Regions from separate parts of the Algoriphagus sp. NF genome, predicted to be linked through region 1. Evidence: riboswitches for the same ligand, from Rfam matches in the RefSeq annotation. Region 1 holds a riboswitch; each other region holds the start of a gene.
The links. A riboswitch is a leader RNA that binds a small molecule or an ion and turns the genes downstream of it on or off. The one in region 1 is predicted to bind S-adenosylmethionine.
Positions count from the first base shown of each region.

Region 2: linked by a shared signal. The riboswitch ahead of OU792_RS15425 (homocysteine S-methyltransferase family protein) and the one ahead of OU792_RS12400 (trans-sulfuration enzyme family protein) in region 1 are both predicted to bind S-adenosylmethionine.
Region 3: linked by a shared signal. The riboswitch ahead of OU792_RS14295 (O-acetylhomoserine aminocarboxypropyltransferase/cysteine synthase family protein) and the one ahead of OU792_RS12400 (trans-sulfuration enzyme family protein) in region 1 are both predicted to bind S-adenosylmethionine.

Region 1 covers NZ_JAPEIB010000024.1:37,840-47,750, forward strand. Annotated here, with positions in the region: gene OU792_RS12375 (M14 family metallopeptidase) at 1-1,413, opposite strand, end outside; gene OU792_RS12380 (hypothetical protein) at 1,515-4,529, opposite strand; gene OU792_RS12385 (ribose-phosphate pyrophosphokinase) at 4,730-5,656, shown strand; gene OU792_RS12390 (50S ribosomal protein L25/general stress protein Ctc) at 5,683-6,264, shown strand; gene pth (aminoacyl-tRNA hydrolase) at 6,339-6,899, shown strand; SAM riboswitch class I at 6,962-7,069, shown strand; gene OU792_RS12400 (trans-sulfuration enzyme family protein) at 7,163-8,329, shown strand; gene OU792_RS12405 (CBS domain-containing protein) at 8,358-8,819, opposite strand; gene OU792_RS12410 (FG-GAP repeat domain-containing protein) at 8,928-9,911, opposite strand, start outside.
Region 2 covers NZ_JAPEIB010000039.1:3,656-13,566, forward strand. Annotated here, with positions in the region: gene smc (chromosome segregation protein SMC) at 1-407, opposite strand, end outside; gene OU792_RS15415 (PAS domain S-box protein) at 873-5,159, shown strand; gene OU792_RS15420 (hypothetical protein) at 5,214-6,530, shown strand; SAM riboswitch class I at 6,606-6,705, shown strand; gene OU792_RS15425 (homocysteine S-methyltransferase family protein) at 6,770-7,825, shown strand; gene metH (methionine synthase) at 7,818-9,911, shown strand, end outside.
Region 3 covers NZ_JAPEIB010000032.1:28,169-38,079, reverse strand. Annotated here, with positions in the region: gene OU792_RS14340 (CoA transferase subunit B) at 1-13, opposite strand, end outside; gene OU792_RS14335 (CoA transferase subunit A) at 40-735, opposite strand; gene OU792_RS14330 (bifunctional riboflavin kinase/FAD synthetase) at 746-1,669, opposite strand; gene truB (tRNA pseudouridine(55) synthase TruB) at 1,656-2,342, opposite strand; gene OU792_RS14320 (DUF3098 domain-containing protein) at 2,353-2,571, opposite strand; gene OU792_RS14315 (cell division protein FtsX) at 2,573-3,463, opposite strand; gene pdeM (ligase-associated DNA damage response endonuclease PdeM) at 3,518-4,162, opposite strand; gene OU792_RS14305 (DUF2147 domain-containing protein) at 4,270-4,710, shown strand; gene OU792_RS14300 (homoserine O-acetyltransferase family protein) at 4,712-5,764, opposite strand; gene OU792_RS14295 (O-acetylhomoserine aminocarboxypropyltransferase/cysteine synthase family protein) at 5,766-7,070, opposite strand; SAM riboswitch class I at 7,204-7,314, opposite strand; gene OU792_RS14290 (SulP family inorganic anion transporter) at 7,457-8,992, opposite strand; gene argH (argininosuccinate lyase) at 9,036-9,911, opposite strand, start outside.

The DNA.
Region 1 (9,911 bases):
CCCTGATTTGATCAAGGCATTCAAAAACTTAATAGCAGTAGGAAAATCTGCCTGATCTGCAGGCAAAATATAGCCATAGGGATCCTTGCGCTCCTGATCTTGGTACACCTCCTCATAAAACTCACGAGGCAAACCTGAGCGCCAATTTCGAGAAGCCTGCACTTTTCCTTCATCACGAGCCTTCTCATAAGCATCTTCTACTGCTTGGGCATATTTTGGATAAGGAGTCCATGTATCCTTTTGGCCTTTCTCTATGGATCTTCTACCCATGAGATAAATATTCCTCAACAATTCATCCCCATGCCGAACCGCGTGATTGAGAATCGCATAATTCAGTGACACAGAATAATCAATGGAAGTCTTGAAGTGCCAATCTCTTGGCGTAACTGGGTATGGAGTACCATTATTTGGAATCAATCGCTCAGGGACCAATGGCACTTGAGACGGGGTAGGATTACCAATGATTTCGGTAAGAATACCTATCTGATTGTGATAATATGGTGTTGTACGAAGTCCACCATTCCACCAAGTAGAAAAAACTGAGCCATCTAAGCGGGTGTATCCAGGCTTGTCTTCTTGATGCATTCGGTTGATCATGGCCGCGCCAACTGCATCTAGGCTAGTAATGATTAAAGGGTCAAAAACGTGATTAAAGGGATCTCGGTAAGGAGGTCCAGCCACTACCGATCCGGGAGGGCCTGACTGATGATGATTGTAGATGATCTGTGGGATCCACTCTACATATTGCTGAAGCGAAATATTGGTAGCCTCAGACATATTGTTCATGTAAAAATCCCGGTTATTATCATGCCCAACATACTTTTGATAAAGAACTGGGATGTTTTGATCCCTTTTTGTCGGGTCTTCCTTTCTCATATACCAATCCGACATAATTTCCATTCCATCTGGATTCGCATGAACTAATAGAATGATGACATTTTCGAGAATCTTCAGTGTCTCCTCGTCATTACTAGAAGCGAGTTCATAGAGTGTTTGGATGAGTTGATGTGCTCCCACCACTTCATTCGCATGAAGGCCACCATCAATCCAAACCACAGGTTTCCCTTGTTTGATGAGTTCTTCTGCTTCCTCCCTTGTCATTTCAGCCCGAGCGAGTTTTTGAGAAATTTCCTTGTAGCGATCCAGTTCTGCAAAATTCTCAGGTGCTGTGACAATCATCATGGGTTGATTCCGCCCAAATTCAGTCTTGCCAATACTGGTCAACATGACCCGATCAGAGGCCTCTGAAACCTTCTTGAAGTAAGCCTCAGCCTGGGTAAAGTTTGCCAGCATATAATCATCCCCTATTTCAAACCCAAAATGAGATTGAGGTGTAGGCACTTGCTGAGCTTGAAGTTTTATCCCTGAGAAGAGAAAAACAAGTAGAAACAGTTTGAATAAATTTTTTGTCATAAGCTTGATTTGCGATTGATCATTTCTCTAAAATAAACTAAAAAAAAGAGGTCCTTATAGTAAGTAACCTCTTTATCGGAATTTTTACAGGATCGGAAAAATTAGGATTCGATTTTAATATACTTTTTATAATCAGGATCATTTTTATTCTGCTGAGTCTGAAAACCGCCTGCATTAAAAATCCCTGGTTGAAGCTTCCAATCTTTTAAATCTATCTCAAGAGCTCCTATAGGTATTTTTGAAGCAACGTTTAAGGCCGATGATCCTTCTTTACCTTTTAAAATCAATTTCTGAATTTTAGAGAATCTCTCTTGAATTGTCAGATTGAATCCGTAGGCCATTTCTTGATTATTTTCTTCAAAATTGAGTGATTTGAATCCATCCAGAATAATCTTCCCATTCCCCTCTATCCAAAGGTCTGCCTGAATCTCAGAATTACTCAAATCAACTTCAAACTGATCCCGTACAACTACTCTATTGGGAAAATAAAGTTCCTGTATTTTAGTTCCTTTTTGTTGAAAGCCAAACCGGGCCCCTTTTTTATCCATAAAAATTGGGTTAAGGATTACAGGCACCACAGATTTTGGATTGACCAAATGAGGATGATTCGAAAGCTCCACTTCTGGCTCAAACAAATTATCCAAATTGCTATACCAACTTATTCTACCCCCTTTTATTTTAACCCGAAAACCATCATTATCTGTCAATAATTGGCGAAGCCGCAGACCCTGTGGTCGATAATCAATACGCTCTGAGTAGCATGGACTTAAATCCTCATTTACAAAAAACACATTCTCAAAACGGGCCTCAGAGCATAATGAATACATACAAGTTAAAATAGAACCTTTGGGAAAAGTCCCAGATAACTCTTTAGGTTCTACATAAACCCTCTCTGCCTTACCAGAATAGCTTTTTGACAAAACAAGCTCTTCTTTTATCCCTGAATGGGGATCGAAGAGAACTACAGACATTCCTTTTTTCCAACTATCGCTTCCCAAACTTCCAACCGAAAAGGACTTTATAGTTCCAGATAGCTCATCACTTATTTCGGTCCAAAGAGGCCTGGAGGTACTACGGATCATTCCATGGATTTCCACATTCCTCATTACCATGTTTACATTGTAGTCAGTATACATTAAATGCCCTGGTGAGTCATTACCAAAGTTCCAAACGGCTTGACACCCTTCAATTACTCTCCCATTCAGAAGGTGTCCTAGAGCACTTTTTTCTACTTTCAGCTCAATTGACGAAACCGGATCATCTATAGGCTTATCCAATTCAATTTCAGTATATGTCACTCTTCGATCTCCTCGTTTTAATCTGGAAGGAGGAGAAGAATACTGCTCGGCAAATTGTGCCCAAGTCTTCCATTTTCGATTGGTTTTGATTATTTCAAACTTTTGGCCTGCAAACGTGAATACATCTCCCTTTTGGACGCTCCACCCCCAGATTTCTAAGACATTAGGGCCTTTTTTACCTATGATTCCATTCTTTGAAAAGTCATCTAGATCTTGGGAAATTATATCGCCTATTGTAGGAATTTTATCAAAGGTCTTGACCTGCCTTGCAGAAAAGGAGACACCTGATAAGTCTTCATCCCCGTGAACCAACCAATGATCCCCATTAGAATTCAACCCAACTCTATACCCATTTACAATTAAATGGACAGTTTCCGAACTTGTACTTGTTCCTCCTGTCCATTCCTGACATGCCAAATGATACCAGCTAAAATTAGGATCATCAAGTTCGATAGTTTGATGATCAAGCATCCTAAGCCTGATTCCTTCAAACCTAAAGGGTTTTAGGGATTCCAATTCTATGAATCTCCCTCGCTGATCAGGGCTAACCCCTTCCCACTCTATACGTAATCCACCACTTTGCCTGGCTTTCATGTTATTCAAATCTTTCGAATACCAGTCCCCTTCAAAGCGATAGGTGCAAAACTCCTTGACATCTCTTTCGTCATGAATACCTCCACCATTACAATATCCTTGGTTGGGCATTGAAAAGGAAGTTCCCGGCCGAACGAATCCCAAAGCATCTTCCATTGCCTTTCGAATACGATATTGATCTGTGTTTCTAAACCTTTTAAGCCCGTATTGATAACTGAATGCGGAAGAATCAGAAAAAATCAAGCCATTAGGAGACCCAAATTGCACTACTCGCTGTGAATAATTAGAAGGCAAAAATTGCCATTCAAAATTTATATCCACTTTTCCCATGTCCGGTAAATGGAATAGCGCTCCATTTTCGCCGAAGGTTTCAGTAAAACTGCCCGGCTGCTCCAAACCTCTCCCATATTTATCACCATTGAAAGCATCAGACCACATTAAATGAATAGCTGCTGAAGGTCCTTCCCCTAGAGTTTCAAAGTTCCACGTACTATCGGGAGGCACCACTATTTTCGGCATCCCTAATACTCCATAAACTTGTCCCGCCCTAGCTTTAAGCGTGGATTTTCTACTGATTGAGGACGCCCATGACTCGATAGCAAATCGATTGTCAAAAAAGAAGGTCCCATCTTGCTTTTCCATTACCTTGGGGCTTTCAAGGTTCCCTCCATTGTAAGGGAAATCAACGAGTAGATTTTTATCATCCAAAACTTCCAAAACTCGTGAGTAAACAACCGTAAGGGCTCCTGGAAAATAATTTCGCCCTCTCTCTGGATATTCAAAACTACTCCGGTGAACACGAGAAGGCTCTAACCACATTCCGATATATTCGGGTGAAAAAACACCTTCTTCTCCCTGATATGTGACTTTACAGCGATTATCACCTAGTGCTTCATATTTCAAAGTACCCCAAAACATCCGATGGAAGGCGTTCCCTCCAAATTTTTCCAGCGTATCATATTCATCAGAAGAGTCAACTGGTTTGATTTCTTGGATTCCAATCTTATCCTTTTCTTTTGGTGTACTTTTTTCATCTTCTACAACGTCTGTCACAATCGGTACCACAACCGCATCTTCAATCACTTTTTCCTCCTGAGATTCCTTTTTATCTGAAAACTCAGCCGAAAAAATTTTTCCATTGATTTCAATTGTTTCTATAGGAACAGGATTCCCATCAGCGTCATTTAGACTTATAGTTAAGTGGAGAGGTTTTGAATGGTTCATGTCAAAAAGAGTTTTAAAAAGCTGATATTCTTAAAGATAAAGATTCATTGAGGTTCATAAAAAAACCTGAGCATTTTTTTTAAACATCCGAAAAATCAACAAACCATTTAGAAAATCTTTGTCCTTTCCCATCCCCATCAAAAATTCTTACTTTTGTTTCAAATCAAAACAAAACCGCTTCCTTCTAAATCAATCCATTCATGTCCGAGGTCAAAATATTTGCAGGATCAAACAGTACGGATCTTGCCAAGAAAATTTCAAAGAATTTTGGAAAAAATCTTGGCGATTTAACTCTATCAAGATTCAGCGATGGGGAAATGTCTCCAAGCTACAATGAATCCATTCGTGGATGCAATGTCTTTATTATCCAAGGAACCAATCCTCCTAGCGATAATATTCTGGAACTTTGCCTCATGATCGATGCGGCCAAGCGAGCCAGTGCTTACAAGGTCTGTGCAGTTATCCCTTACTTTGGATATGCCCGACAAGACCGTAAAGATCGACCCCGGGTATCTATCGCGGCAAAATTAATAGCCAATATGCTCACTTCAGCTGGTGCGGACCGAATCATGACCTGTGATCTACATGCTGGTCAAATTCAAGGATTTTTTGACATACCATTGGATCATTTGAATGGATCAGCTATCTTTGTGCCCTATTTGCAAATGCTGAACCTGCCTGATCTCATTTTCGCATCTCCTGATGTGGGTGGCGTAGCTAGAGCAAGGGCTTATGCAAAGCATTTTGAAGTAGAAATGGTCGTCTGTGATAAGCACAGAAAAAGAGCCAACGAAATCGCCTCTATGCAGGTGATTGGAGATGTAGAAGGAAAGGATGTAGTTTTGGTAGATGATCTGGTAGACACTGCAGGTACACTTTGCAAAGCTGCCCAAATCATCATGGACAAAGGAGCTAAATCAGTCAGAGCAATTGCAACGCATGGAGTTCTTTCTGGAAAGGCTTATGAAAATATCGAAAACTCTGCTTTAGCAGAATTAGTCATTACAGACACGATTCCACTCAAGCAAAAATCATCCAAAATCCATGTGCTCAGTGTAGCAGACCTTTTCTCAAAGGCAATCCACGCTGTCACAGGCAATACCTCCATCAGCTCCTTATTTATTTGAAAAACTAATTTTAAATACAAATACACATGAAAACACTAGAGATTATAGGGTTTAAAAGAGCAAATCTCGACAGTGCGAGTTTGAAAGAAATCAGAGAATCAGGTAGCGTACCTTGCGTAGTGTACGGCCCAGGTATCCCTGAGCAGATTCACTTCCACAGTCCTGCTATCCTTTTCAGAGACTTGATCTACACTCCTGAGGTTCACTTGGTAGACCTTAACGTTGAAGGAACTCACATCAAGGCTGTGTTGAAAGATGCGCAGTTCCATCCAGTCAGTGAAGTTTTACTTCACGTGGACTTCATGGCTTACACTGAAGACAGACCTATCAAGTTTGAGATTCCAGTGAAAGTAGTAGGTAACTCTCCTGGTATCACAAAAGGTGGTAAACTAGAATTGAAAACCAGATCATTGAAAGTAAAGGGACTTGCAAAGGATTTCCCTGATTTCATTGAGGTTGATATTTCTAAGCTTGACCTTGGAAAGTCTTTCAAAGTAGGTGAATTGAAGCCTGAGAACTTTGAAATTCTAACCAGTCCAAATGTATCCATCGTGACTATCGGAATTCCAAGAGCTCTTCGTGGCAAAAAAGGTGGCGACGAGGAATAATCAATTAGAATCTTGATCAAATCCTGCCTCCCAAGGGCAGGATTTTTTTATTTTAATGCTACAAAGACATTCGTATGAAATATCTGATAGTAGGACTAGGTAATATTGGACCGGAATACGAGCTCACAAGGCATAATATTGGGTTTCTGACTTTGGATAGACTAGCTGAAAAAACAGCTGCAGACTGGAAAAGTGACCGATTAGCCTTCAAAACTGAAATCAAGCATAAAGGGCGAACGCTACATTTGATCAAACCTACCACTTACATGAATCTCAGTGGTAAGGCCGTAAACTATTGGATGAAAGAGCTCAACGTATCGAAGGAAAATATACTCGTTCTAGTCGATGACGTTGCTATTCCATTCGGCAAATTACGAATGCGTGCCAAAGGGAGTTCTGCCGGTCATAATGGACTAAAAAACATTGAAGCGCTTTGCGGAGGGCAAGACTATCCGAGACTAAGAATGGGGATTGGAGATGACTTCCCAAAAGGGCGACAGGTAGATTATGTCTTAGGTAGATTTACTCAAAACGAGTTTGATGAGTTACCCATTATGATGGACAAAGCCATAGAAATGATTTTTGGATTCTGTACCATAGGCATATCCCAAACTATGACCCAATTTAATGACTGATTTAAAAGGGAGATTTGGAAATGACCAAATCTCCCTCTTTATTTGTATCACTTCAGGCAACTGATTTATAAAGAAGAGGCGAGAGAATAGGCTCTATGACCCTCTGGCAACCATCCCGAAATCTCTTCGAGAAAGGTGCCAAATCCTACCCAAATTGGGAACTATAAGTTGGCGTAAAATCTACCCCTATTTCTGGTTCGGTGTGAATTTTTGGGAAAATCTTTATCAGTCGCATAGCCTGATTTTTCCAAAAAAATTATTCTATGGCACATTTCGAAACAGAGTCAATCCGAACCCAATCCCGAACCAACGAGCGGGAACACTCAGCCCCTATTTTTCTGACATCAAGCTTTACATTCGATTCTGCTGAAGAAGCTAGAGCTACTTTTGCAGATGAAACCTCAGGAAATATTTATTCCAGGTATGCTAACCCCAATTCCTCAGAATTGATCGAAAAGGTCTGTCGAGCAGAGGGAACTGAAGATGGGGTAGCTACTGCTTCTGGTATGGCAGCGATGTTTGGAAGTATAGCCTCTCTCCTCCAGCAAGGAGACCATGTCTTGGCGGCACGCTCACTTTTTGGCTCTACTCATCAATTACTCACTCGAGTCTTTCCAAAATGGGGAATCACCTCCACTTATGGAGATATTTCGGACTATCAAAACTGGGAAAAGCTTTTACAGGCAAATACGAAAATGCTCTTTTTGGAAACCCCTTCCAACCCAGGTCTGGAAATCATCGACCTGGAGTGGGCAGGAAAGTTCGCCACTGCACACAATCTGATTTTGGTAGTGGACAATTGCTTTGCGACTCCCTATTTGCAGCAGCCTGCCAAATGGGGTGCCCATATCGTCACACACAGTGCTACGAAATACATCGATGGGCAAGGACGCGTCCTAGGTGGACTGATTTTAGGCAAAAAAGACCTGATCAAAGAGGTTCAGTTTTTTACCCGCCATACGGGCCCTGCTATCTCACCTTTCAATGCTTGGATGCTATCAAAGAGCATGGAAACACTGGCTGTTCGTATGGACAGGCATTGTGAAAGCTCATTAAAAATTGCAAGCTACTTTGAAGGGAAATCGGGCATAAATGAAGTAAAGTATCCATTTCTAAAATCTCACCCTCAACATCACCTTGCTCAAAAACAAATGAGTCAGGGAGGAGGAATAGTCACCTTAAATCTCGAGGGTGGCATAAGTCGGGCACAACGATTCATTGATCAGCTACAAATGATCTCAATCACTGCAAATCTTGGAGATAGCCGAAGTATCATTACACATCCTGCCTCTACCACACATAGCAAGCTCACTGAAGAGGAGCGGGAAAGAGTAGGGATTCATCCTGGACTTATCAGGCTATCGGTTGGATTAGAACATCCTGAAGATATTGTAAAGGATGTGGAACGAGCATTGGAAAGATCCAAATAAAAAAAGCGACCTAGAGTCGCTTTAAATTTCACCAAGTCGTATGCTTGAGTTTGGGAAAAGCCCGAATGATATCACTAAGACTGATTTGCCCTACTAATCTATTGTCCTTCAAAACTGGAAAACGACGAATCTTAAGTTCTAAAAACTTTCCTGCTGCATCAAAAAGCGATAAATCCGGTGATAAAGTCATCACATCTGTGCTCATGTGCTCTTTTACTTTTGCAGGAAACTTCGGTGTATTGGTGTATTTCCCTTTGATGATTTCTTTCAGGCAATCTACCTCTGAGATGATTCCTACCAAGCCCCCTGATTCATCCACCACAGGAGCTCCGGAAATTTTCCTTTTTGTCAGCACCTCAAGTACCTGGTCAATGGTGTCTTCCGGATGAAATGTCACCAAATTGGTACTCATGTGATCTCTGACCAAAATGGGAGTTGGAGTATTTCTTTTTGGCTCCGCTAGTCTTACTCCTTGAAAACTTTTAACCATGATTGAGATTTTTTTAAAGTGAACTTATAAACTACTGATTTTCAGCTTAAAATCCAATCATTAAATTAAAAAATATATATTTTCAGATTTTTATTTTGATTTAATTAATTAATTAAAAATTTTATTCTTTATGAATAAAATTGGTCGCCACTTTTCAGAAGGTCCTTTGTAAAGGTCATTAAAATCAAAACTTCCTACCAAAATATCCAAATCCCCATCCTCATCAACATCGCCTTTTGAAAGTATCAGGTAATTGGTATCAAATTGAACTTTTGGTAAATAGGGTTTAAACTGATTCTTGCCCTTATTTTCAAAGAAAATCAAATCCTCTTTTGGTTTTTGACTTTTATCTGGAAAAAAGGAAATCGCTACGATATCCAAGTCCCCATCTTGATCAAAATCAGCGACTTCCACTCCACTTGCACCATACATGGGATAAAACCAACTTTCCTCAAATTCATTTTCACCGAGATTATGGAAAATTCGCACACCATGATAGTTTTTCAAAATCTGGGATTGGTCTGCATTGTCCCCATTGACGAGGACAAGATCCAGCTTCCCATCGTCATTCATATCTACGAGCTGAAAATCACTGGAGCCGAATGCAGGTTGGAACTGAAGCAAAATCCTTTCGAAAAATCTTCCCTCGCCTTGATTTTCCCAAAGAAAAATACCTTCAGCCGCCTGTGTCATCATCCCTACAATGTCCAAATCTCCATCCCCGTCCCAATCAACCAACTCTGTCTTTCGGGCACCAGGCAGTGCCTTCAATACTACTTCCTCATTTTCTTCATCCCCACCGAAAAACACACTAAGCTTTCCCAAGTGATTTCCAAATTGCGAAATCACCCGATCTTGAAGGCCATCCCCATTTAAATCCCCCCAGGAAACATGAACCGGACGCATTAATTTTTCCTGAATAATTTCCCTTTTCCAATCTCCCTCATTGGGAATAAAACGTACAATATTACCAAGGGAATCATTTGATGGGTCCATACGTCCCATAGTCAAGAGTTCGAAAGAACTCCCTCTCTTCGCTATAGAAACTGGAGCAATACCGGTATTCAGGGAGTCGAGGAGCGTAGGGTTTTC
Region 2 (9,911 bases), on a different contig from region 1:
TTCGAGTTGATTCCTGTATCCATAAAGAGATTGGTGATGTCCTTGAGTCGACAAGTAACCCCGTTGATTTGGTATTCACTTTCCCCGGAGCGGTAGTATCGACGGGTGATGGTGACGTGGGTGTATTCGGTAGGAAGGAGGTTTTTGGTATTTTCGAAAGTCAGGGAAACCTCAGCCAGGTTGGATGGTTTTCGGTTTTTGGTGCCATTGAAGATGACATTTTCCATCTTATCGGAGCGGAGCATACGGGTTTTTTGCTCACCCAATACCCAACGAATGGCATCGACCACATTGGACTTTCCACAGCCATTGGGTCCGACTACGCCGGTGATACCCTTATCAAAGTTGATGACCATTCGATCGCCAAAACTTTTGAACCCTTTGATTTCCAGTTTACTAAGTAGCATCCAAAAAACTCCTTACGATTAAGCTTTCAAAATAGGTGGAAAGGATGGATTTGGCAAAAAAAATCAAATTCTGTTGTGTGAAGGAATGCAATTGGATTTTATCACAAAGGTCTGGGTAAAATATTTACCACTAAGAATACGAAGAACACAAAGATTTATCATTCGTGTCCTTTGGCGCTTCCTGGTTCATTTAAAAGCAAAAGCATTTTCCCTTGCCCCATGTATTGGAAAATTTACCACTAAGAACACGAAGTTCACAAAGATTTATTCTTCGTGTCCTTTGTGTCCTTCGTGGTAGAAAAAAATCCAAATGTGAATTTCTCTTTTCCCTCTGTGGTGAAAAAAACCAAATGAGCTTCCTGACCTCTTTTTGACGGATGTCAAGGTATTTTGAATCCAAAACTTGTTTTATAAACGTACTTTTTCAGATATTGGCAAGTGATCAGACAAGAGGCAACTTTTTGAATGGGTGATTTCAAACAATTTGATATTTCAGATTTCCTGAATGAGATTCAGGAACCTTTATTTTTATTTGATTCTGAGGAAATTATCTTCTGGAATCGTTATTCTACCGAGACTTTCTCTAATCTTCCGGAGGATTATAAATCCTGGATTCAGCAGGAAGAACTCTTAGCTCAATTGGCAAAATTCTTTGAAACAGGGGAAGTCCCTGAAAGTCGATGGTTTAAGTCTTTGCAAACCCATGAAGGCCAAATGCAGCGATTTGAGTGGTCTTTTACCAATTTGCCATCCACTTACACTTCAAGATTCTTAATCGCCAAAGCAAACCCTATTCGCTACTTTGGGGTAAATACTGAGGAAAATTTCTTGTTGGAAAGCAATTCCAAAGCTATGGAAGAACTCAGCTATATGCAGAGTATTCTAAACAACAGCCATGATTTGATTGCAATCCTAGATGAGCTCGGGAATTATAAATTTATTTCCCCATCGGTCAGCGAGAAGTTGGGTTTTCCGGTGGATGCCATTGTGGGAAAGAACTTCAAGGATTTTGTTGAAGCGGGAGTTATTGAACTGGTTAAGGGAAGTTTTCAGGAGGCTCTCCACTCTCAGGATGAAGTGGCTGTGGATTTTTGGATCAATCGAGCTTCGGGTGAACGTATTTATCTGGAAAGCTTTGCCAAAAACCTCCTTCAACACCCAGAGATCAAGGGAATTCTATTTTCCAGTAGGGATATCACGGATTTCATTTCCATGGACCGTTCGCTTCAGCAGCGATATGAAATCGAAAACCTGATCAATCAAGTGAGTTCCCAACTGATCAATTCTAAGCTGAATAACCCCGAGAAGGAATTTCAGCTGGTTTTGGAAAAGTTTGGACAGTTTTTGAAAGCTGAAAACGGCAAAATTTGGATTATCAATTCGGATAGTGATGAGTATATTTTGCTGAACAGCTGGAAAAAGAATCAGGAGGCCAAAAGCCTATCCATGAAGGTTGAGGAGGAGATTAGAGGTAGGAAAAACCGGCTGGAAAAAGGGATGGTGAAGCTACATCTTGAATCTCAGGAAGTCGGGGATAACGCTGCGCTGTTGCTTATTCCCATGATTTTGGTTAACAAGCTTCGTGGAGTGATAGCCTTTGAGATCACTATCAAGAAGCTGGAGTTTGAAGAAAAACAACTTCAGATTTTCAGGCAATTGGGAGATATACTTGCTGCCGCCTATTCTGGAAGTATTCTTGCAAAGCAAATTGAAAGAAACGCCAGCCTTCTCGCCACTACGGAGCGACTGGCCAAATCTGGTTCCTGGAGGTACAGTACTCAGCGTGAATTGTTTTATATATCTGGAGGTTTGGCTCACTTGTTTGGTTTGGGAGATCAGCCTCTGACGGCGGAATTCACTACTTTGATTTATAAAATCGATAAGTCCACCCGAGCTGAATTTGTCAAAAAGCTCAAAAGGAGCATAAACGAAAAAAGTCAGGAATCGGGAGAATTTACGGTAAGAAGTGAGTCTGGTGAGACTGTTTTTATTGAGTTTGAAATCGAAAGTCAGGAAAACTTCCTCAATAAGGGGGTAGAAGTAACAGGCTTCTGCACGGATGTTACCCACAAACGTGCGACTGTAGAAAACCTCAAGCTTCAGTCACAAATTCTAGCTCAAGTCAGTGATCCCATTGTGGTGATCAATCTGGAAAAGGAGGTCATCTACCTCAACGAAGCAGCTATTCAACTCTGCTGTCCAAATACTGCGGCCACTTACAATGGTTCCGTTGATGGATTATTGAAAGGTGTTCCTCAGCTTTCAGAAATCATCCATAGTTTAGGAGAAAAAACCTCTTGGAGAGGGGAATTGGATTTCCAAACGAAGCATACCAAACTTTCTCCTTTTGATGTGTCGATCCAAGTGATCTATTCCCCTAATCAGGATAAAATCGGGTTTAGTATAGTTCTGAGGAATTTGAGTGAAAAGCGAGAAAGCGAGCGTCTTGCCTCTCAGGCGAGAATGATCGCGGAAAATAGTCCCGCTGTCCTTTTCCAGGTAGATCCAAATGCCGATTATCAAATCAAATACATCTCAGAAAACATTAAGCAATTTGGATACGACAGTTCTGAGTTGATGGCTCGAAAGGCCTCTTTTTTGGACTTGGTTCATCCAGATGATCAAGACTACATCACATCTTTAAAGGAGAAAGGAAAATCAGAGTCTGGAATCCGTTCATTTTCAGAGGAATATAGAATCATTTCAGCATCCGGAAAAACTATCTGGGTAGAAGATAAAACTTCTGATGTCATGGATGCAGAGGGAAATATCACCTTGCATCAGGGGATCTTTCAAGACATCACGGAGCGAAAGAATTTCGAACAGTTTAAGGAGGAAAAAGACAAGCAGTATCGAATGCTTGCTTCGAATATTCCCGGAACCAATATTTTCCTTCTGGATAGTGATAGGAGATATATTTTGGCAGAGGGCACCAACTTCGATTTTTGGGGATTATCCCGCTCGGATTTCGAGGGTAAGTTGCTTTCAGAAATCTCCCTCACAGATCAGACCACAGTAAACCTTGTTCTTGATCAAGTCTATAATAATCAGGAGGTCGTCGAAACCGAATTTGAATATAAAGGACGAAAATACCATCGAACCATCCGGCCTATCCTCGAAGGGGGAAAAGTAGAATATGCGCTGAGTATCATACGAGATGTCAATGAAGAGTTGTTGGCTAAAAGGAAACTTGAAGAGTCAGAGGAAAAGTACAGGACCTTAGTGGAAGAGTCCACAGAGATTATTTTTTCCTTAACAGATTCATTTATCATCAATTATATCTCTCCGAATATCAAGCAGTATTTGGGCTATGATGTTGAGGAGGTTTTGGGTAAAAGTATTTTTGAATTTCTTCACCCAGAGGACTATCAGACATTTCAGGGAATGCTATCCGAGTCCAAAGACTTCCTAGCCGAACATCAGTTCTTGGAATTCCGCCTTCCCCATAAAAATGGTGAGGTTCGAATCTTCAACTCAAACGGTAGGACAATCCTCGATAAAGATGGGAAATCCCGCTTCTACACAGGCGTAGTTCGGGATATTTCCAAGTTAAAGCAGGCTCAAGCTGAGCTTCTTAAGGCTAAGGAAAATGCGGAAGAAGCATCGCGGATAAAATCCCAATTTTTATCTGTGATGAGCCATGAAATCCGAACGCCGATGAATGCGGTGATTGGACTTTCCCACTTTTTGATGGAAGATGACCCTAGGCCTGATCAGCTCGAAAATCTCAAGACCTTACAGTTTTCTGCAGAAAGCTTGATGGCGCTGATCAATGATATTTTGGATTACAATAAGATTGACTCGGGTAAGGTAGAACTGGAATTGCTTCCGCTTGACCTTCGCAATCTGTTGCATAGAATTATCCACTCTCACAGCTTCCAGGCACATGAGAAAGGCTTGAAGATCTCCTGTGAGATTGATGAATCCATACCACAATTAGTGATTGGTGACCAAATCCGACTGGGTCAAATCATTAATAACCTGGTGAGTAATGCCATTAAGTTTACAGAAAAGGGTTCGGTCAAAATCAGTCTTCAAGAAAAAGAGCGGGATCCTAAAGTGGGAAGTCGCATTTTATTCCGCTTTGAGGATACCGGGATTGGAATTCCTAAGGAGAAAATCGGGAATATTTTTGAGGCTTTCACCCAAGCATCTTCCGAGACAACCCGGAAATATGGAGGAACCGGATTGGGTTTGGCGATAGTCAAGCGCTTGGTAGAAATGTACGGTGGGGAGATTCATTATTCTCCTAACCCATCGGGAGGAAGTGTATTCGAATTCGAGATTGCTCTTCAGGTAAAAGAGAAAAAAGAAGATAGTTCACCGAACCTGGGCTTTACTTCGCTAAGAAGTTTAGAAAACTATTCGATCTTGGTGGCAGAGGACAATATGGTCAATCAGTTGCTGATCAAGAAGTTTTTGAATAAGTGGAATACAGGTCACTTGGAATTGGCTAATGATGGGCAGCAAGCCCTAGAATTATTCGAAAAGGGAGATTTTGACTTGATACTTTTGGATTTACAAATGCCTGTTTTGGATGGATTTTCTGTAGCAAGAGCCATCAGAAGTCACTCAGATGCCAAAAAATCACAGATACCCATTTTAGCACTGACGGCAACTTCACTGGAGGAAATCAAGGAAGAGTTGAACAAAATTGGCTTCAATGATTACGTTCCAAAACCATTTACGCCGGATCTTTTGTACGAAAAAATCTCAAAATTTGAGAGAAAAAGGAAACCTGCTTCTGATTAGCATGCATTTTGCCTTCAAAGGATTTACCTTCGTCTTTAGAAAAAGTCCCAATCTATGCGCAATTTTTTCAGAAGCTCCATTCTGATTCTATTGGTTTTTCAGCCGTTTTTGATTCTTGCCCAAGGCTTGGTGTCCAAGCGAACGACCCTCTATGCCGTGATCGGTACCAGTGGTGCTGAGCTCAATCAATTTAACCGGATGCTCAGTGATCGAGGACTTTCTCCGCTTCGAAATCGCTACCATACGCTTGGGCTTGGCTATCAAAACAGACTGAATGATTTTGTCTTTGGAGCCGAGCTTTACCACAACCGAGGCAATCAATCTGATTTGGATGGTTATAATTTAGGGCATCGATCTTCCCGTTTTTTGCTGAATGTTGGCTATGCCTTTACCGAAGAATCACGATTTCAACTCATTCACTACATGTCTTTGGGAGTCGGTTTTTTGAATTTTCAGATGCTTAAAGCAACTGAAGCGCAAAACCTCCCGGATTTTCTTGCCAATCCAGAGCGGGGATTTATCCTGAGAGAAAATGACATCCAGCGAGGAACGATGCGCTACGGTGACTTTTTGACCGAAATCGGCTTCCAACTTAGTTATGATTTTGATCTTCCTAGGAGAAAAGAAGCCTTGGCTGTGATTGCGAAATTAGGATATGCCTTCAGTCCAATTGAGGGAAAATGGACGATGAGTGGGATGTCATTCCAAAACGCGCAAAGTGGTGCTTTTCTAAGAGTTGGTGCGGGCCTGACTATTCCTGACCGTAATTTTTTTTACAAAGATGCCAGCATGAGTTTTCAGTTGGTATCAGGGATTCATTTCACCAAACCCAACACATTTAATTCACAGCTTGTTGAAGCAGGCTTAGAACCATTGGAAGGCATGCCAAGAAATCTGGGCTTGAAGATCACTGGCGAAAATGAAAAGCTGCTCTATGGGGTGGAAGTCTTCAATTTGGCCATGGATGGAGACGCTAATTCGTTGAAATCCCATTCCCTTAACAGCCTTCGGATTTATGCTAACGGAGGTTGGAAACTAATTGAGTACCGGAATATGGCCATTCATGGCATGGGTGGTATTGGCTATGGGAATATTCGCTACACTTTGTCCACGGATGAAAAGCCCGATTTTCCAGAGCTTTTTCAGCAGAGGGATTATGATGGATATTTGAAAAACAGTGGCTTGATGGCCAAGCCCGAGCTTTCTTTTGAATATGCCTACCCGATTACGAAGCGAAAGCTGATTGATTTGGTATTTACCACCTCGGTAGGCTATGAACTGGCATTGGCAAATTATCGACTCGCGGAATTGGATATGGCAGGCTTTATGACTGCGCCTTATGTGTCATTTGGCTTCGGTATTCGTCCTTGACGCGGCTTTGATACTTAGTTTTTAATTAAAGCTATGCTAACTAGTATTTTTTCCAAATAGGACTTACATTTGGGATGCTTATCGAGAAAGACTGAGGGAAGGGCCCTACGACGTCTTAGCAACCTGAAAACAAGGTGCTAATTCCCATTCCGGAATCGCCGGAAGAAGATGAGCGGAAAAATTTACCACCCGTATTTTTCTCCGTGTTTTGCTCGATAAGCTTTTTGAACAAAAAAACTATGCAAAACAGAACGGAATTACTCCTTCAAGCAATTAAAAACAGAATCCTAATCCTAGATGGCGCCATGGGAACCATGATTCAGCGCTATAAACTGGAGGAGGAAGATTTTCGCACGTCTGAGTTGGCGAATCACCCCAAAGCTTTGAAAGGAAATAATGATTTATTGTCTCTTAGCCGTCCGGAAATCATCAAAGCTATTCATGCTGAATATCTGGAAGCTGGTGCTGATATTATAGAAACCAACACCTTTTCGGGAACATCGATCGCACAGGAAGATTATCAACTTTCACATTTGGCTTATGAAATCAATTTCCAGTCAGCCAAGCTTGCTCGAGAGGTTGCAGAAGAATTTACCAAGAAGAATCCTGATAAACCTCGTTTCGTTGCAGGTGCCATGGGGCCGACCAACCGAACCGCGTCGATTTCTCCTGATGTAAATGATCCGGGTTATCGAGCCATTACTTTTGATCAGTTGGCAGAAGCTTATGCAGAGCAGGTGAGGGGCCTTTTGGATGGAGGAGCCGATATTTTATTGGTTGAGACCATATTTGATACCCTGAATGCCAAAGCTGCGCTTTATGCCATTCAGGATGTATTTGAAGAAAGAGGAATTCCTTTGGATCCGAAAGAAGGAGGAATTCCAATTATGATTTCAGGTACGATTACCGATGCTTCCGGGAGAACACTTTCGGGACAAACTACCGAGGCTTTCCTGATTTCTATTTCTCACGTGCCTTTGCTTTCTGTCGGTTTGAATTGTGCGCTTGGAGCCAAGGAACTCAGACCTTATCTGAAAGTACTTTCCCAGAAAGCTCCTTTTTATGTATCCGCCTATCCCAATGCGGGACTACCCAATGAATTTGGGGCCTACGATCAAGGCGCAGAGGAAATGGCCAGTCAGGTAGGAGAATTCCTTCAGGAAGGAATGCTCAATATCCTTGGAGGTTGCTGCGGAACAACTCCCGATCACATCCGGGCCATGGCCACCTTAGCTGCAAAATATCAACCTAGAAAAGTCGAAGAGGAATTAGAAGAGGAGGAAAACAATGCCTAAGCAAGACTATTTGAAATTATCCGGACTAGAGCCTCTAGTCTTTTCACCCAATATCAACTTTGTCAATGTGGGTGAACGGACTAATGTGACAGGATCAAAGAAATTTGCCCGTCTGATCTTGAATGGAGAATATGATGAAGCACTGGAAGTAGCTCTAGACCAAGTTCGGGGTGGAGCACAGATCCTTGATGTCTGTATGGATGAGGGGATGCTTGATGGCGAGGCAGCCATGGTGAAGTTTTTGAATTTGATTGCTTCTGAACCTGAAATAAGCCGAATTCCCATTATGATCGATAGCTCCAAATGGAGTATCATCTTGGCTGGATTGAAGTGCGTGCAGGGTAAAGGAATCGTCAATTCCATTTCCCTGAAAAATGGGGAAGAAGAGTTTATCCAGCAAGCAAAAACCATCAAGAAGTTTGGAGCTGCGGTTGTAGTGATGGCATTTGATGAAGATGGTCAAGCAGACACCTTCGAGCGAAGAATTGAAATCTGCGAGCGTAGCTACAGAATTCTAGTCGATCGCGTCAAATTTAATCCACAGGATATCATCTTTGATCCCAATATATTTCCTGTTGCTACAGGAATGGAGGAGCATAGGAAAAATGCTTTAGACTTCTTTTTGGCAACGAAATGGATCAAAGAAAACCTTCCTGGAGCCAAAGTCAGTGGTGGAGTCAGTAATGTGTCTTTCTCTTTCCGAGGAAATAATCCCGTCCGAGAAGCCATGCATGCAGCATTTCTTTACCATGCCATTCACCATGGAATGGACTTGGGTATTGTCAATCCTACCATGTTGGAAGTATATGATGACATTCCAAAGGATCTCCTAGAACGAGTAGAAGACGTTCTTTTTGACCGAAGGTCAGATGCTACAGAGCGGCTTTTGGATTTTGCCGAGACAGTCAAGTCTTCCGGTAAGAAAGAAGCTGTGAATGAGGCTTGGCGCTCTGACCCTGTTGGGAAAAGGATAGAACATGCCTTGGTGAAGGGGATTTTGGATTACATCGTAGAAGATACCGAAGCAGCGCGTCAGGAACTTGTCAATCCGCTGAAAGTGATTGAAGGTCCTCTAATGGATGGAATGAATGTGGTTGGAGATCTATTCGGAGAAGGTAAAATGTTCCTTCCTCAGGTGGTCAAATCAGCCCGTGTGATGAAAAAGGCTGTCGCTTATCTTGAACCCTTTATGCCTTTGCCGGAAGAAGGTCAAGAGGAATCCTCTTTGAAAAAGATCCTTTTGGCGACCGTAAAAGGCGATGTGCATGATATCGGAAAGAATATCGTGGGAGTTGTTTTGGCCTGTAATAGCTATCAAATCATCGATCTAGGCGTCATGGTAGATGCACAAAAGATCATTGATGAAGCCGTGAAAAATAAGGTGGATATCATCGGTTTGAGTGGTCTAATTACACCTTCCTTGGATGAGATGGTCAATGTGGCTGCTGAAATGGAGCGACAAGGATTGAAAATCCCGCTTCTCATCGGTGGTGCTACGACCTCAAGAATTCATACAGCTGTAAAAATTGACCCGGTCTATTCAGGTACGGTGGTGCATGTCACCGATGCGAGTAAATCTGTGCCGATTGCAGGAGAAGCTATTTCCGAGGAGACCAAAGAAGCCTATCATCGACAGATCAAGGAAACTTATCGACAATTGCGGGATGAGCATGAAGCCAAGCAATCCGTGAAGCAATTGATTTCCTACGAGGAAGCGAAAGCTAATCCAGTGGCTATTGATTGGACCGACTATAAGCCTGTCAAGCCAAAGGTACTAGGCAAAACCGTTTTGGAAGATTTAGATCTGTCTATTCTGAGAAAATACATTGACTGGACCCCATTCTTCAGTACTTGGATGCTCAGTGGTCGATTTCCTAAAATTTTGGAAGACCCTGTTGTCGGATTGGAAGCCAAGAAACTCTATGCTGATGCTCAAGCCATGCTGGATCAGGTTATTGCTGAGAAATGGCTTTCTGCAAAGGCGGTCTTTAGCTTATTGCCCGTCAAAAGAGTAGGGGATGATGCGACTGCTTTTGATCCCGAGAATGAAAGTTTGACTTTGGGTCAATTCCACTTTTTGCGTCAG
Region 3 (9,911 bases), on a different contig from region 1:
GTTTCGTAAGCATTTTTCAGTTCTTTGGGTTTATGAAAATCAGGACCTCACAGTTCGCTGTTCGATACGTTTTTCGTAGTTTTTTCCTTCGAAAATCCGCTGAACATAAATCCCAGGAGTATGAATTTGATTCGGATCCAATTCACCGGCAGGTACTAATTCTTCCACTTCAGCAATCGTGATTTTTCCCGCTGCAGCCATCATGGGATTAAAATTTCTGGCCGTTCCTTTGAAAATCAAATTTCCAGCTGTGTCACCTTTCCAAGCTTTTACCAAAGAGAAATCTGAACGTAGCCATCGCTCCATCAAATAAAGTTTGCCCTCAAACTCGCGTATTTCCTTTCCTTCTGCTACTTCAGTTCCCACTCCAGCAGGAGTAAAGAATGCCGGGATTCCTGCACCGCCGGCTCGGACGCGTTCTGCCAGCGTTCCTTGTGGGATCAGATCAACCTCTAGTTCTCCACTGAGCAACTGACGCTCAAACTCGGCATTTTCACCTACATAGCTGGAGATCATTTTTTTTACCATGCGCTTTTGCAAAAGCAAACCAATTCCGAAGTCATCCACTCCAGCATTATTGGATACAATAGTGAGGTCTTTGATATCACGTTGGAGTAGGGCAGTGATACAGTTTTCGGGTATACCGCTCAATCCAAATCCTCCCATCATCAAAAAAGCTCCGCTGGGAATATCCCTGACGGCTTCATTCGCATCTTTTACAGTTTTATTTATCATGATTTTGGGTTTATAGTATCATTTTGGCTCTTTGCTGATCGATCATCAACTGTGACTTTAAGGCTTCCAAGCTTTCGAATTTTTGCTCTTCCCGTAAGTAATCTCTCAGATAGATTGTAATCTGCTTATCGTACAGATCACCTTGAAAATCAAAGAGGTGTGTTTCTACACTTTTACTACTTCCATCTACGGTGGGCCGATTGCCGATGTTGAGCATGGCTTTGTACAAACTTCCATTAACGGAAGCTTCTACTGCATAAACGCCATCTTTTGGAATCAGTTTGTAACTGTTTGGAATATGAACATTGGCTGTGGGAAATCCTATGGAGCGGCCAATCTGCTGTCCTTTGATTACCAAGCCATTCAGCTCGTACGGTCTTCCGAGGAAATTATTGGCAGTAATAATGTCGCCAGACTCGAGCGCATTCCGAATTTTGGTGCTGGATACGCCAATCTCATCCACATCTTGTCGGCTTATTTCTTCCAAATCAAAACCGAATTCACCTGAATGTTGCTGAAGATATTCAAATGAACCTTCTCGATTTTTGCCAAATCTGTGGTCATAGCCTATCACCAGTTTTTTGGTCCTGATCTTATCTACCAAAATTCTCTGAATAAACTCCTGAGATGTCAGCTGCGAAAATTCCTTGGTGAAGGGAATGCTGATCAAGTGATCTATTCCAAACTGACGCAGAAGCTTAGCCTTTTCTTCGAAAGTGGAAAGCAATCGAAGATTGTGTTCTTTGGGATAAAGTACCAGCCTGGGATGTGGCCAAAAAGTAAGTAAAATAGTTTCCCCTTTGATGGATTTGGCGATTTCTCTGATTCGCTGTAAAATTTTTTGATGGCCTAGATGCACCCCATCGAAGGTCCCGCTTGTGACAACGGGATTGGGTACATTTTCGAATTGGCTCAGTCCCTCATAGATTTTCATTTTCTCTTCGGGCTTTGATTTTTGCTACAAGTTCCAAAAGATTTTCGGCATTTTCTATCCGGTGGTCTCCGATTCGGGTTCTCCTAAGATTTTTGAGATAAGCGCCGACACCAAGCAGTTCACCAAGGTCTCTAGCAAGACTTCGGATATAGGTACCCTTGGAGCAGGAGATTCGAAAATCTACCTCAGGATTGTCAAATCGGGTAATTTCAAACTCACGAACTTCCACCGTCCTAGCTTTGATTTCAACTGTTTTTCCGGCGCGTGCAGCTTCATAGACTCGTTTTCCATCTACTTTTATAGCCGAATGCATAGGAGGAATTTGCTCTATACTTCCTGTGAGTTCTTTCACCGCTTCAAGGAGTTCCTCTTTGCAAATGTTTGAGGGATTCTTTACCTCTTCGATGGGCTTTTCGAGATCAAAAGATTCAGTGGTCTTTCCCAAAACAAAAGTTCCGGTGTACTCCTTTTCCTGACCCATGAAACTTTCGATTTGCTTGGTCATTTTCCCAGCACAAATAATCAAAAGCCCAGTAGCCAATGGATCTAATGTCCCCGCATGGCCTACTTTTTTTATTTTGAGGGCATTTCTGATTTTTTTGACCGCATCAAAAGAGGTCCATTCTAGGGGTTTGTCCACCAAAAAAACTTCACCATAAGGTGCTTCTTGCATGATTTTTTGATTAGCTGGCTTTGTTGGATTCAGACTTGGCCAGGATTGCATAAATCTCAAAAATGAATCCGGCTAAGGTTACAATTGGTCCGATGGTCAATCCTAAAACCCCATTTCCATGCGGTTCGGGATCAAGTCCAATCAGTACAAAACCAAAAATAATCAGACCGATGCCGATAAACATCAATTTGTAGTTTTTTCTGGAAAAGGGAAAAGCTGCTTTGCTCATATTAGTACAATTCGTCCAAAGACATGTTTAAGTATTTATTGACAGCACGAAGGGTGCTGAAAAAGGAAAGAATACCTCCTGAAACGATCAAGACTCCAAAAAGGATCAATAGAAGCTCTTCATTTTGGAGAAGGGCAAAACCCTCTATCGCAGTTCGTGTGTAGGAGATCAATCCAAATAAAATCAATGAAGCAACCAGCCCGGCAATCATTCCGAATACCCATGCTCGGATGAGGAAGGGCTTTCGGATAAAGCCCCGAGTCGCGCCAACCAATTGCATGGATCGAATCAAGAATCGCTGCGAGAAGAGTGCCAATCGGATGGTATTATTAATCAACATGACTACCGTGATCACCAATATGAGAATGAAACCTCCCATTACCAGACTGATTTTCAATAGATTCTTGTTAATCGAATCGACCAAATCAGTCATGTAGGAAACTTCGAAAACTCCCGGTGCAGACTGGATTTCTTGACTGATTTGTTCGATCTGTTCGGAAGTCTGAAACTCTTCTGCTAAGGTGAACACGAAACTGTCTCTCAGGGGATTATCTTCTAGAAATTGAGTAAAATCCTCTCCAGTGCTTTCTATGAAAGTCTGGGCAGCCTCTTCATCTGAAATGAAGCGAAATACCACAGAATCAGCCTTTCTAAGTACAAAAGGGCGATTTTTTAGGTTGGTTTCCAGCGCTTCCAGTTCGGTTTCACTCAGATTTTTATCTAAAAAAACCTGCATTTCGATGTTCTCGCGAATCATGCTGGTCAATCCTTTGGCCTGAATCAAGATCACTCCAAAAAGACCGACTATAAATAAAGAAAGCGTGGTACTGAACAGCACACTTCCAAATTTAAACTGTCCGAGTCTCTTCTTTTTCCTAGGGTAAGTTGCCATCTACGATGAATTTCTGATCAAAGCTAAACATCCCCAAGGATTTTGCCAATCATTTTAAGAAAGGATAGGAATTACCTTGCTAGGAGTTACTCCATAGATTTCAGTACCACTTTGACTTTGCATGAGAGCAAGACCGGTAAATTCTCCAAATGCAGGGAGGATTAATTGATTTTCAATTTTGTAAAAACAAGGTACACGAAGGGATTGACGCCCCATTCCTCTTAGCCTTACACCCGGATGAATGTGCCCACAGAGATTCAAAAAGCCTTCTTCTATAGATTCTAAAGGCTCATGCGATAGAACTAGGGAATCGATGAAAACGGGTTGATGATCCAATTGAATAGGGGAGTTTTCATAGCGAAAACTTGGCAACACATCATGATTTCCTTTCACTAGATGAAAATTGATGGAAGGATATCCTCTCAAAAAATTTATCAATTCATCCCAACTCAAATTCCAATCGCTATGAAAGAGATCGCCTAAGAAATAAACCTCTTGAGGAAAATACTTTGAAAAAAGCTGATTCAATCTCAGAAGATCTTTCTCGTGAATGGGTTCAGGTATTGGAATCCCGGACTTTCTGAAATGCGCTGCTTTGCCATAGTGGAGATCCGAAATAAATAAAATTCGCTTTTGCTCCCACCAAATAGCACGTTCCTTCAAAAGCTCTAAAACACAATGGTTATGTATTATTTGCATCGATTACGAATTCCTTTTACCTCCAACCACCTAAAATTTTTGAAAATGCTTATTTTTACTTAGCTGTCAAAGCTAAAATGATTTTTATTAACGATCTATTCAAATTTATGGAAGTCCGTCAATTTGCTTCAATTCTTACTTTAGTCTTGTTTTCCTCACAAGTTTGGGCTCAAAGTGAAAATGATATTCTTGGAACTTGGTACAATACTGAAAAAACTGCCAAGGTGATCATTTCGAAAAGCGGGGATAAGTTTATGGGAAAAATATCTTGGCTACTCGAACCTGAAAAAAATGGAGTTCCGGCCATGGACGAGCAAAACGATAATGATAAGCTAAAGCAGCGGCCACTCATGGGGCTGACGATATTGGAGGGCTTGACTTACAAGAATGGTATTTGGAAAGGAGGTAAAATTTACGATCCCAAGTCCGGCAACACCTATTCTTGTGAACTCAAATTACTCTCAAAGGATGTATTGGAAGTGACCGGCTTTATGGGCTTTTCATGGATCGGGCGTACGGTAGAATGGACCCGAGCTGAGAAGCCCTAAGTCAATCAGCATTCAGGTAAAAGGAGCGTAAAATATATTGCAGCTGCTCAAATTCGATTAGAAAAGCATCATGTCCTGCCGTGGATTTGATTTCGCGATAGCTTCCTTTTGGAATGTGATTGGCGATAAATTGTGATTCTTCAGGTAAAAAAAGCAAATCTGAATCAACGCCAACTGCCAGCGTGCGAGCTTTTATTTTTTCTAATGCTTTTTTCAGGCTTTCCCTTCCTCTACCCAAATCATGACTATCCATTGCTTTGCTCAGCACCCAATAAGAGAGGGCGGTAAATCTATTTCCTAGTTTTTGACCTTGATACCTTAAATAAGTTGCAGCTCGAAATCCATCAACAGTTCCCTCAGGACTCTGCTGTTTTCGCTCAAAATCTGCCGGATGTCGATAGCTAAGCATTGCAATCGCTCTGGCAGTTTCCAAGCCTTTTCTTCCTGCCTCAGGAGATTTCTCTCCCCAGGTACAATCTGATTCAATAGCCATTCGCTGCGTTTCATTGAATCCTACCACCCATGGAGAGGATTTTGCAGTGGAAGCGAGAATGACTAGGTTTTTCAAGGTTTCTCCTAGCAAATAGGCCCATTCCAATGCAACCTGACCACCAAGTGAGCCACCTAAGAGCGTATGGATCGTACTAATTCCTAAACCTTCTCTGACCAAATCTAAGGCTCGAGCCATATCCCTTGTAGATAGGAAAGGAAAATCATAATAGTAGGCATCACCTGTTTTTGAATTGAGGGAAAGGGGACTGGTTGAACCGTAGCAGGATCCTAGTAAATTGACACAGATAATGAAGTGGTTTGCCGGATCGTAAAATTGATCTTCACCCACCATACCATTCCACCATTCGCCTACCTTGGAATCTCCAGTCAAGGCATGAACTACCCAAACTACATTGTTTTGCTCTGCATTCAGACTCCCATAGGTGGTGTAGGTCAGTTCTAGCTCAGGGAGAACTTTCCCAGACTCCAATTCAAATGGAGTCTGGGATATAAAGGATTCCGTACGCATTTCAATAGAAGGTATTGTTAACTTTTCAGTCATTTTATACTTGGTCAAAAGCCTGCTGCAAGTCTGCTTTCAAATCTTCAATGTGTTCAAAACCAACAGATAATCTCAACAAGCTTGGCGTTACTCCTGCAGCTAGTTGCTCTTGATCGCTGAGCTGCTGATGCGTAGTAGCTGATGGTTGAATAATGAGCGTTTTAGCATCGCCCACGTTGGCTAGGTGAGAGATCAATTGCAAGGAATCGATGACTTTAGTAGCTTTTTCCTTATCACCTGCTACTTCGAAACTTAGCACTCCACCAAATCCATTTCTCAAATATTTTTTCGCCAGTTCATGATAAGGGGAAGACTTCAGGCCTGGGTAATTCACCTTCTTTACTTTGGGATGATTTTCAAGCCATTCTGCCAATGCAAGGGCATTTTGTGTAGTTCGCTCGACACGCAAAGATAAAGTTTCCAGTCCTTGCAAGAGCAAGAAAGAATTGAATGGGCTCTGAGAAGGGCCAAAATCCCGAAGACCTTCAACTCTAGCGCGAATAGCAAAAGCTATATTGGGTAAGCCTAGTGGATTTCCTTCACCAAACACTTCCCAGAAATTGAGTCCATGATAGCCCTCCGAAGGCTCAGAAAATTGCGGAAACTTACCATTTCCCCAATTGAAATTACCACCATCTACTATGACGCCACCGACTGATGTGCCATGTCCGCCAATCCACTTGGTAGCCGAAGCGGTGACGATATTTGCTCCATGGTCGAGTGGTTTGCATAAAAATCCACCAGCTCCGAAGGTGTTGTCAACAATCAAAGGAATGTCATGTTTCTTTGCCACCTTGGCAATGGCTTCAAAATCTGGAATGTTAAATTCCGGATTACCAATTGTCTCTAGATAAATCGCTTTTGTTTTTTCATCGATCAATGCATCGAAGTTTTCTGGAGCATTTCCTTTGGCAAATCGAGCTTCGATACCAATACGCTTAAAAGCAACTTTAAATTGATTGTAAGTGCCACCGTAGAGGTAAGATGTGGACACAAAATTGTCCCCTGCTTGGAGAATATTGTTTAAAGCCAAAAACTGAGCTGCTTGACCAGAGGATGTAGCCAAAGCAGCTACTCCGCCTTCAAGTGCTGCTACCCGCTTTTCGAAGACATCGTTCGTCGGATTCATGATTCGGGTATAGATATTCCCAAATTCTTTCAATCCAAAAAGATTGGCTCCGTGCTCAGCGGAATTGAAGGTGTAGGAGGTGGTTTGATAAATTGGTACAGCCCTTGAATTGGTAGTTGGGTCAGGTTCTTGACCAGCATGTAACTGAAGTGTTTCAAAATGATAGTTAACAGACATAATTTATAGGGTTTAAAGGGTTAAGATTTACAAATTATTCAGTATTGCTATTAGCAATCCTGTTCGCGAGAAGCGATTTCAAAAGAAAGTGATGAAATGGGAGGTAAGGTGTTGTGTGTAATCATTTGCGAAGAATTTATATTTCCGAATGAGAATACCTCAGTCGGCAGGAATTGGCACCTTTCCACTTTGGAAGGTTGCCAGAGGGTCAATGAGCCTGTCTCTCGCCTCTTCTTTATAAATCCTCACACTCAAAAAGTATAAGGATGCAACAAAGTAAGCGCTGAGTTTTAAGATTTCAAAACGTTTCGGATAATTTAATGCTGAATTTTTAAAAGAGATAGTTCACTCCTTGATGTCAGAAGGAAATGAAGTGGCTTAACTATTTAATGAAATTCATTCAGGTTGTATTTGAAACCTTTGGTTTTTACATCAATTGATTTTTGAGTAGAAGAGCTGATGAAATTATTTAGGATTTCTTCGATATCCTTATCGATAAACTTGGCTTTGGTAGCATTGATTAGGACCTCACTTCCATCCGGAATAGACTCTAAAGCCTTCATCAGTGGAGCTTTGTTTAAATAGGACACTTGTTTCTGAAGCTTGAGTACATAAACTCCTTTATCCTCTGACAGGGTGACTGTTTTATGGTAGTTAGCCTGAATGATGAAGAAAAATCCAACCACCAAACCTATACCGATTCCAACTAGGAGATTTGTTAGTAAAATAGCGATGACGGTGACTATAAATGGTATAAACTGACTTCTTCCTTTAAGGTACTCATCGATAAATACAGAAGGCTTTGCCAATTTGTAGCCGACCATAATAAGGATGGCAGCAAGACAGCTTAAGGGGATTTGATTCAATATTTCTGGTATAGTTAATACCAAAATGAATATCAGGACTCCATGAAAAATTGCTGATAGTTTGGTTTTAGCACCGGCTCCAATATTGGCAGATGTCCGAACAATCACAGCAGTAACGGGGAGGCCTCCAATTAATCCCGAAATAGAATTTCCAACTCCCTGTGCTACAAGCTCTCGTGAGGTAGGTGTAATTCGTTTTTCCGGATCCATCTTATCTCCGGCTTCGATACTCAAGAGCGTTTCAATGCTGGCAATCACAGCTATTGTCACGGCGATAATCCAGAAATTGGAGGTGTTGATGGCTGAAAAATCAGGAAAAGTTAATAAGCTCGCCATTTCGGCTAAGTTTCCGGCAATCGGAATATTCACCAAAAGTTTACCGCTTTGAATCCAATCGGGAAGAAAGATCTGGTAAAATTTATTAATTAAAACTCCCAAAACTACTACCCAAAGTGCGCCAGGAATTACACCTGCCAACTTATGAGCTTTTATTTTGGGTCTATCGAAAAAGTTAAGGATAAGTAGTGAAATCAGAGTGATTGGGATTGCTCCAATGCTAAAATTTTGAAAGGCAAACCATATTTCCGAAAAGGAACTGCTACTTTCCAATTGCGCAAGGCCCATTGCTTCCTTATTCCAGCCAAGTCCATGCGGTATTTGCTTAATGATCAGGATGAGGCCGATGGCAGTGAGCATCCCTTTTATCACAGAATGCGGGAAATAATAGCCCAAAACCCCAGCCTTTGCAAAACCGAGAATAATCTGAATAAGTCCCGCAATCACGACAGTACCAAGAAAAAGATCGAAACTGCCTAAGCTGGCAATGGAATCCAAAACAATAACGGTAAGTCCTGCAGCAGGTCCACTGACACTGACATGAGAACCTGAAAGAACGCCGATTACTACACCTCCGATTATTCCGGCAATCAAACCTGCCAAGGGCGGAGCACCACTTGCCACTGCAATTCCCAAGCATAAAGGCAATGCCACCAAAAAGACCACAAGCGAGGCCTTCAAGTCATTCTTTATGATGTTTTTGGTGATGGTCTGAGCCATATGAGCCGTGTGGGTTGAAAAGTTTATTATATAAAATAGACGCTCAACTAGGGCTCAAAAGTTCTCCAAAGGCAGTGTCAATTGCGGTAAAATCAAAGGAATCTAAGGCAGTTTTGAATTTGGTTTCAATCGCAGGTAAGCATAGATTGCCAATGCTTCCCTCGTGGGTATGGGAAACAGTGCTTTGGTCAGGTGCAAAATTACCGGATTCTATATCCAAACCGACTTTTTTATAGGCATCTCTAAATGGCATTCCACTTAATACTAAATCATTGACAACCTCCACGGAAAATACATGCTGATAAAACTTGTCATTCAGGACATCCTTTTTGATTTGAATATCTTTAAGCATGAAATTGGACATTTCTACGCAGCTTTTAAGACTCTCAAGTCCGGGGAAAATTTCCTCTTTCAAAAGTTGTAAATCACGATGATAGCCTGTCGTGGAATTAGTCAAAATCATCGAAATAGTCTGAGGAATGGATTGAATTTGATTGGTTTTGGCACGAATCAGTTCAAATACATCTGGATTTTTCTTGTGAGGCATGATACTCGAACCAGTGGTGAGTTCATCCGGAAAACTTATAAACCCGAATTGTTGATTCATAAACAGACAAACATCATCTGCAAGACGATTCAGTGTGGCTGCAATTCCCGCCAGGGCAAAAGAAAGAGTTCTTTCCGTCTTTCCACGGCTATTTTGTGCGTTAATCACATTGTGATGTAAGTCTGAGAAGCCCAATAATCGGGTAGTGTAAGTTCTGTCTAAAGGAAAGCTTGAACCATATCCAGCCGCGGAACCCAATGGATTTTTATCCGATAAATCAAAAGCTGCTTTTAAAAGCGCTAGGTCTTCACTTAGCCCCTCCAAAACAGAGGAAAACCAAAGCCCAAAGCTTGAAGGCATGGCCAATTGGGT